DNA from 2 places in the Streptococcus sp. KHUD_013 genome. Region 1 is predicted to be linked to the other one. Evidence: predicted binding sites of a transcription regulator. Region 1 holds the regulator's gene; the other holds the start of a gene.
The links. Region 1 encodes NrdR, which represses ribonucleotide reductase genes. Its sites were predicted from a motif close to ACACNATATATNGTGT; they were not measured.
Positions count from the first base shown of each region.

Region 1 (4,743 bases):
CACTTCGGAACATTGGTCTTTCCTGTCGCTGACCCACTCTTAGCTACTTTCTCTTTTGCTTTTTGTAAATGGGAGTCTTGGCGCTGGCGGATCTTCAGAACTGCCTCCTCAGCCGTCTTTATCCCCTCATAAGCAAAGTCATTTCCAACTTTTAAGGCATACTTTTCATTGAGATTGGCGGAAGCAACCTTGTTAAAGGTCAACAACAAGATCACATTAATAACTTCATCTAACAGGCCTAAACGGGCCAAGTCAGAAATTACTTGGCGTTCTGATTGGGTCACAACAGCCTTACGCGCTTTTTTAATTCCTGCTAAAAATTGACGACTAGTCTTATTTTTAGCTTCCCGGATAATAGCTCTTTCCTGCGGAGTGAACTCATCCTTACCTTTTTCTTGTGGCTCTTGGGTCAGTTTTTGTCTCATCCGTTTGGTCGAAATGACCAAATTAACCGCTGTCTCTTTGGCCAACAGATAGGTCTCGTACCAAGTCCAATTCTTCTCTTCGGTGATGGCATAAAGAACTAAGAGGTCCTCTTGTTCGTTCTCAAAACGAAGGCCATCCCGCACCATTAATTGTTTAAAGTGCTCTAAACTGAAGGAAGATACTTTCCTCTGAGGGGTCGAAACACCATCAATCCCAAAAACAGAGGCAAAGTTCACCTTCCGTTTCTCTCCCTCTGGTTTTTCAGGAAGCAAGTCACGAACTGCTGCTTCTCCTATTTTTTTCTCCAGCAACTTCTGATAAGCGACATTCGCGAAAAATTGATCTGCTTCTAGCGGAGCCAAAAATCGGAACTGAAGTCCTTCATCTGTCTCAAAAACCTCTAGTAAATTCATGGCAATCAAACGGTCTAGACTTTCGAGAAAATGAGCGAACCCTAGATCCAAATGATTTAAAACAACAGCAATCAGCCGTTTTTCTTTCCCCTGATCATAGAGACTCAGCAGAAAAGTATATAATTGACTTGCTTGAACACCTAATATTGGTCCATACAGATGCGTGAAAGAGGCTCCTGTAGGCGCTAAATAATTATTCTTCAAGAAAGAAAATGAAGTATTGGGCTTCATCTATTTTTCCTTTTTCTTCTTCGTTCCTTTGGTAATCTGCTTTAAGAGACTTTCCAATTCACCAACATCCTTGAAACTACGATAGACACTCGCAAATCGAACATAGGTAATTTCGTCCAATTCTGCTAACTCGTCCATGACAAGTGATCCGATATAGTCACTCTGGATCTCATTTTCACTCTGACTACGAATCTTTTGTTCGATTCGCCCCACAATTTCCTCAATTTCGTCACTCGACACGGGACGTTTCTGAGCAGATCGAATAATCCCATTAAATATTTTATCTCTAGAAAACTGTTCCCGGGTGCCATCTTTTTTCACCACAACAAGAGTCCGCTCTTCTACTCGTTCATAAGTGGTGAAGCGATGATGACATTCATCACATTCTCTTCTTCTACGAATCGTTTTCCCGTCTTCTGCCTGGCGACTATCTACAACACTAGACTTATTTCCGCCACATTTTGGACACCGCATGGACACCCTCCTTATCGTTTCTTAATACTTTATTCTATCATATTTAGGGCTAAAGTGAAAGCAAGGGAAATAAAGAAAATCCCTAGCCTCCTGGAGGGATAGGGATTTGAATATTATGGTAAATACAAGTCAGCTGACAAACCATAATGGTCGCTAACGAGAGGCTGACTAGAACCATCAAACACAACTTCTAGCCGTTCGATAACCCATTCTTTTGAGGTGAAAATATAATCAATCCGCAAGGGTACTTGATTATCATCCCATCCATCAATTCCAGGACCTACAGTGTAAGTCCCCTTGGTCTGGCGAGCTTCAATAAAGCTATCTTGAAGAGCTAGCGGGCTCGCTAAAATGGCTTCATAACCTTCTTGCCCAGCTGGATTATTAAAGTCCCCAGCTAAAATCAAAGGCTTTTGCAATTGGCTAAAGCGTTCTTCTAAACGCGCCCACTCTTGCTGGAAGCCTTTGTCCCACCAAGAGAGGTGAACACTGGCAACAGCAATGTCTTTCCCATCAACTTGGGTTTCTGCAATGGCAATCCGTCGTGTATGATAATCTGTTGGATCATTCACATCTGAAACCAAGAGTTCGCTTGCCTGGATTGGGGTACGCGATAGAATCGCCACACCTTCATGATAACGGTCATAGCCGATATGGTTATAAGCCCAGGTCCAGTGGTAGCTCAATCCTTCTTCTTCTAATTTTTCAACTAAACAACGAACATAGTGATCCTGATGGATCGGCTCCGCAGAAGGAGTTGGATGGTACAAGTCATTAACAGGAACAACTGGACTTTCGATGGTCTGATTTATTTCTTGGAAACAAATCACATCGTATTGCTTTGCAAGAATGTCTTTTAATAAGTCCTCAAATTTTTGTTGGGGATTTTCTTCCATCCAACTATGAGTGTTTAAAGTTAAAAATTTCATGATCCTACTCTCCTAATAGAGAATTCCCTGTATCCAATAGATACAAGGAATAACTCTCATAGATTATAATTCAACCTTAGCAACCACAGCATCTGCTGGAAGTTGACCAGTTTGTGTAAGAGTAACAGATTTAATTGCTGCACCATTTGTGAAGACTACAACTGTTGAAGTTGCACGTCCAGCTTCACGAATAGCATCCAAATCTGCTTCTACCAATAGGTCTCCCGCTGCCACTGTTTGGCCTTCTTCTACCTTCACTGTGAAAGGTTTACCTTCCAAACTTACAGTATCAAGACCGATATGAACGAGGACTTCAAGACCAGATTCTGTTACCAAACCAAGCGCATGTTTGGTAGGGAAGACGCTTGTCACCTTACCAGCTACTGGTGAAACAATCTGACCATTTGCTGGTTCAACTGCAAATCCGTCACCCATCATTTTTTGTGAGAAGACTGGATCTTGAACTTTTTCTAATTCAATGACTTGTCCTTCAGCAACTGAGTGAACTTCTTCCGTCACCCCTTTAAAGGCAACTTCTGCTTGTTGAACCGCTGTCTTTTGACTTGGAAGAGTTTCAGGAATCACTTCACCTGAGTCTAACAAATCTTGGATATCTGATTTCAAGACGTCCGCTTTTGGACCGTAAATCGCTTGGACACCTTGTCCTTTCATGACAAGTCCCATTGCTCCTTCAGCCTTCCATTGTTCTTCTGTTCCGACTTTTGTTTCGTCTTTAACAGTAACACGAAGACGAGTCATACATGCATCTACATCGACGATATTGGCACGACCACCAAGAAGGTTAATGATGTTAACCGCTTGAGAAGCAGCAGCCACTTTACTTGAACCTGAAGTTTCAGACTCTTCTGCACCACCCTCAGCTTGTTCGTAGTTTCCATTACGTCCAGGAGTTGCGTAGTTAAATTTCTGGATCATGAAGTTTGCAATGAAGTACATGATCACTGCAAAAAGTACAGTTACCCAGATGAAATTAATGATATCCATACCAATACCAGCTTTAATGGTCATTGGTGTACGAGTCAAGAACTCAATTGATCCAAATGAATGGACACGGAGATTGACGATATCTGCCATCGCGAAGGCTGCACCTTGTACCACTGCATAAACGAGGTAAAGAGGCATTGCTACGAACATAAACATGTACTCGATTGGTTCTGTAACCCCTGTGAGGAAGGTTGCAAGAGCAGTCGCAATCATCATCCCTTTGTATTTGTGTTTCTTATCAGAGTCTACATTACGGTAAATGGCAAGGGCAACCCCCATCAAGATACCGAATGAACCGATCATTTGTCCCACTTTGAAACGAGCAGGTGTGACAGTATCCAACAAGTGTTGGTAAGTAGCAGGGTCAGAAACTTTTGTATTTCCTAAGTCTGTAATCCAAGCCAACCAAAGTGGATCTTGACCAAATACTTGAGTGCCTTTTGCTGCACCAGTTAACACTTCATAAGTACCACCCAATTGAGTATAGTTGATTGGGATAGTCAACATGTGGTGAAGACCAAATGGAAGCAAGAGACGTTCCAAGGTACCGAAAGCAAATGGTGCTAAGATTGGAGCAGTCTCTTTTGAGTTAGCAATCCAAATACCAAAGTTGTTAATTCCTGTTTGGACTACTGGCCATAAGAATGACAAGATAAGAGCCACAATTGCAGAACGAAGGATAACGACAAATGGAACAAAGCGTTTCCCGTTAAAGAATGATAGGGCATCTGGTAACTTGCGGTAGTTGTAGTATTTGTTAAAGGCTGTTGCCCCTACAAAACCGGCAATAATCCCAACGAAAACTCCCATATTCAAGGCAGGTGATTCTAACACACTCGTGAAGTAATCAGCAACCTTGATAGATCCACCAAGAAGTGTTTTCACCTTCGCTTCTGGATCTTTCAGCATATCTCCTGTTACACCGAACATCACACCAGTGATCCGGTTAATCAGGATAAAGGATAGACCTGCTGCAAAGGCCCCACCCGCACGTTCTTTCGCCCAGCTACCACCGATAGCGAGAGCAAAGAGGATGTGGAGGTTTCCGATAACCCCCCAACCGATCTGTTCAAGAACACCACCGGTAGTTACCAAGAAACCAAGTTCTGGATTAATCATTGCAATGGTTTTACCAAGACTGATCATCAGACCTGCCGCCGGCATAACTGCAATGACCACCATCAACGCTTTACCGAATTTTTGCCAAAATTCAAAGCTTAATAGACTTTTGAATGATTGTTTATTCATCATTCGACCTCCTTATA
Region 1 is NZ_CP186264.1:485,261-490,003, reverse strand. It holds gene ACOXXR_RS02195 (DnaD domain protein) at 1-1,070, opposite strand, end outside; gene nrdR (transcriptional regulator NrdR) at 1,071-1,544, opposite strand; gene ACOXXR_RS02185 (endonuclease/exonuclease/phosphatase family protein) at 1,658-2,473, opposite strand; gene ACOXXR_RS02180 (PTS transporter subunit IIBC) at 2,537-4,726, opposite strand.

Region 2 (4,743 bases), 860 kb from region 1:
TCCGGTTCCAAATGTGTACAATGCTTGTTTCGTATCCATTCACTCACCTCTCTCGCCTCTTATGAAAGCGCTTCCTAATAGTATTATTCTACTATAAATAGTTGAAATATTCAAGATTATTTCTTGAATAATGCGATGAAAATATATGAAAATAATTCAAAACTTCCAAGTTTTCCCTGAAATTTCCTAAAATCAATTCACAATTGTTCAGCTTTCAAACTATCTTTCTAACATTATACTATAAAAATCATTGTAATTAAACCTATTTCCGAAAATTTTTAGAAAATTTAGATTTTTTGTTTTGATATAGGGATATCTACTCTATTTTTATTCAGCTACTTCCTTTATAAGACAAATAAAGTAGCAAAATAAAAAAGCTACCACCTCTTCCAAGGTGATAACTTTGTTATCAGATTCTTAAAATCAATTAATCTACGTTCACGTATTCTTTAGAAAGTTCAAGAACTTCTTCCATTGTTGAACATTCAGTAAGAGCACGGTTAGCGTATTCTTGCATCTTAGTTGTATCCAATTTCTTCATCAAGCTACGTGTACGAAGGACTGATGTAGCTGACATTGAGAACTCATCCAAGCCCATTCCGACAAGGAGTGGAACAGCTGTTTGGTCACCGGCCATTTCACCACACATACCAGCCCATTTACCTTCAGCGTGAGCTGCCTTGATAACGTTGTTAATCAAGCGAAGGATTGATGGGTTATATGGTTGGTAAAGGTATGATACTTGTTCGTTCATACGGTCAGCAGCCATTGTGTATTGGATCAAGTCGTTTGTACCAATTGAGAAGAAGTCAACTTCTTTGGCAAATTGGTCAGCCAACATTGCTGCTGCTGGGATTTCAATCATGATACCTACTTCGATGTCGTCAGCAACGGCAACACCTTCAGCAACCAATTTCGCTTTTTCTTCTTCAAGAATACCTTTAGCGGTACGGAACTCCGTCAACAAAGCAACCATTGGGAACATGATCCGCAATTTACCGTGAACAGATGCACGAAGCAAGGCACGTAATTGAGTACGGAACATTTGGTTACCAGTTTCAGAGATGGAGATACGCAAAGCGCGGTAACCCAAGAATGGGTTCATTTCTTTAGGAAGATCGAAGTAAGGAAGTTCTTTATCCCCACCGATATCCATCGTACGAACGACAACAGGCTTACCGTTCATACCTTCAAGAACTGCTTTGTAAGCTTGATATTGGTCGTCTTCAGTTGGGAAGTCTTGAGAATCCATGTACAAGAATTCAGTACGGTAGAGACCAACTGCTTCTGCACCGTTTTCGTTCACACCTTCAACGTCTTTAGGTGTACCGATGTTAGCAGCCAACTCAAAGTGTTTACCATCTGCAGTAACGGTTTTAGCATCTTTCAAAAGAGCCCATTCAGCTTTTTGTTTCGCATAAGCTTCACCAGCTGCTTTAAAGGCTGCAATTTGTTCTTCACTTGGGTTGATGACTACTTCACCAGTGATTCCAGATACGGCCAACACATCACCATCTTTTACAAGATCTGTAATGTTGTTTGTACCAAGAACAGCTGCGATTTCAAGTGTACGCGCCATGATCGCTGAGTGACTTGTACGGCCACCAATGTTTGTAACAAAAGCTTTAACGAACTGTTTGTTCAATTGAGCTGTATCTGATGGAGTCAAGTCATGCGCAACCACAATTGCTTCTTCATTGATGGTCGCAGGGTTTGGCAATTTTTTACCAAGCAAGTTTGCAAGAACACGTTTGGTAACATCGCGAATATCTGCTGCACGTTCTTGCATGTATGGGTTATCTTCCATTCCTTCAAAGATGGTGATAAACATGTCTGTAACTTCTTTTAAACCAGCCTCAGCATTCACCTTCTTCGTGCGAATTGTTTCCTTGATCTGACCAACCATTTCAGGGTCAGAAAGAACCATCATGTGAGCATCAAATACTTGTGCTGCTTCCTCACCAAGGCTCGCTACTGCATTCTCCCGAATAAGAGAAAGCTCGTTTTGTGAAGCTTCAAGAGCTGCATCCAAACGAGCTTCTTCTGCATTTGTATCTTCAACTGAGATTGTTTCAAATGACAAGTCGGGTTGAACAAGTAGATATGCCTTAGCAACGGCAACACCATCAGATGCTGCAATTCCTTTAAGCATTTCTGTCATGTTTATGCCAATCCTTCTTTTTCCATTGTTTCAGCGATTGCTGCAAGAGCATCATCAGCGTCAGCACCTTCAGCTGAGATTACAACGTCAGCTCCTTGACCAACACCAAGGCTCATAACACCCATGATTGATTTCAAGTTAACTGATTTACCTTTGTATTCAAGAGTAATATCTGAAGCAAATTTGCTAGCAGTTTGAACCAACAAAGTTGCTGGACGTGCGTGGATACCTGTTTCTGCCACGATGTGGAAATCTTTAGAAGCCATAGTTTGACTCTCCTTTTAAAATTAGTTTTGAGTTATCTGTGATAACCCTTACAATTTGCTATTATATCATCTTCTCCAATATTTTTCAAGATTTTTATCACACACTTACTGAAAATACTTACAGGAAGCACTCAATTTTTCTCTTCTTTTGAACTGCTTTTTTTACTTTCTTCTATTAAATAAATAGAATTGCTTTCATGGACACAGTATATAGAATTTTAGGAAAAAGATAGGAATTCCTTTGACTTTAAAAACCTATATTTTATCACGTTTTCCTCAATTTTCACTAATTCTTACAATACTACATGTTGTGGTATCTTCCGGTATAGTTAATTTATGTGCACAATATTTAGTTAAAACTCTTGACAAGGAAAAACCTTTTGTTTATACTAGATACAGATTTATGAATTTAGAGGAGTTAGATCACATTATGGTGACAATTTATTCAAAAAATAATTGCGTTCAATGTAAAATGACCAAACGTTTTTTAGATACCAATCACGTTGAATACCGTGAAATTAATCTAGATGAGCAACCTGAGTTTGTAGACCATGTGAAGAACCTTGGTTTCAATGCTGCGCCAGTTATCCAAACGGCAGATGAAGTCTTCTCTGGCTTCCAACCAGCTAAGCTCAAAAAATTATCTTAACATTATCAAACAGGATCTGATTGGTCTGGGGAATGAATTATTGTAGTCCTTGACTACGGTATTCCCTGGCCCTTTTACTTGTACAGGGGGAGCTTGCCTCCCCTTTGTTTTTGAACTAGAAAAAGGAACATTATGGGATTAAAATCACTTGAAGACGTAACCTACTTCCGTCTTAATAATGAAATCAACCGTCCAGTAAACGGTCAAATCATGCTTCATAAAGACAAAGAAGCCTTGGATGCTTTCTTTAAAGAAAATGTTGTGCCAAATACCATGGCCTTTGATTCAATAACGGATAAAATCAATTACCTTATTGAACACAACTATATCGAAACAGCTTTTATCAAGAAATATCGTCCAGAATTCTTGGAAGAACTTTATCAATTTATCAAAGACCAAAACTTCCAATTCAAGTCCTTCATGGCTGCCTATAAATTCTATAACCAGTATGCGCTGAAAACAAATGATGGAGAATACTATCTCGAAAGCATGGAAGACCGCGTCTTCTTCAATGCTCTCTATTTTGCAGATGGAAATGAAGACATTGCCAAAGACATCGCAAACGAAATCATCCACCAACGCTACCAACCAGCTACACCATCTTTCCTAAATGCAGGTCGTGCACGCCGTGGTGAATTGGTTTCCTGTTTCTTGATCCAAGTAACAGATGATATGAATGCGATTGGACGCTCTATCAACTCTGCCCTTCAACTGTCACGTATCGGCGGTGGGGTTGGAATCTCCCTCAGCAACCTTCGTGAAGCTGGAGCACCGATCAAAGGCTATGAAGGAGCTGCTTCTGGGGTCGTTCCTGTTATGAAGCTCTTTGAAGATAGCTTCTCTTACTCTAACCAACTTGGTCAACGTCAAGGGGCGGGGGTTGTTTACCTCAACGTCTTCCACCCAGACATCATCGCCTTCCTTTCTACTAAGAAAGAAAATGCCGATGAAAAAGTTCGTGTGAAGACTCTATCACTTGGTGTTGTGGTACCTGATAAATTCTACGAATTGGCACGTAAAAATGAAGAAATGTACCTCTTCAGCCCATATTCTGTAGAGCGTGAATACGGAGTGCCATTCAACTATATCGACATCACTGAAAAATACGATGAGTTGGTTGCTAATCCAAACATCCGTAAGACAAAAATTAAAGCCCGTGATTTGGAAACAGAAATTTCTAAATTGCAACAAGAATCTGGTTATCCGTATGTGGTTAATATCGATACTGCTAACCGCGCAAACCCAGTTGATGGCAAAATCATCATGAGTAACTTGTGTTCAGAGATCCTCCAGGTTCAAGAACCAAGCTTGATCAACGATGCTCAAGAGTTCATTAAAATGGGAACTGACGTCTCATGTAACCTTGGTTCAACCAACGTTGTCAACATGATGACCTCACCTGACTTTGGTCGTTCTATTCGTGCCATGGTTCGTGCTTTGACCTTTGTGACAGATAGTTCTCACATCGTCGCTGTTCCTACGATCGACCATGGAAATAGCCTAGCGCATACCTTTGGCCTCGGTGCGATGGGACTTCATAGCTATCTTGCGCAACAATTGATCGAGTACGGATCACCTGAGTCTGTTGAGTTCACTAGCATCTACTTCATGCTTATGAACTACTGGACCCTCGTAGAATCAAACAACATCGCGCGTGAACGGGGTGT
Region 2 is NZ_CP186264.1:1,341,232-1,345,974, forward strand. It holds gene glgB (1,4-alpha-glucan branching protein GlgB) at 1-39, opposite strand, end outside; gene ptsP (phosphoenolpyruvate--protein phosphotransferase) at 428-2,161, opposite strand; gene ACOXXR_RS06330 (phosphocarrier protein HPr) at 2,164-2,427, opposite strand; gene nrdH (glutaredoxin-like protein NrdH) at 2,858-3,076, shown strand; gene nrdE (class 1b ribonucleoside-diphosphate reductase subunit alpha) at 3,209-4,743, shown strand, end outside.
Region 2: the regulator NrdR is predicted to act here: its motif matches at 2,726-2,741, upstream of nrdH (glutaredoxin-like protein NrdH).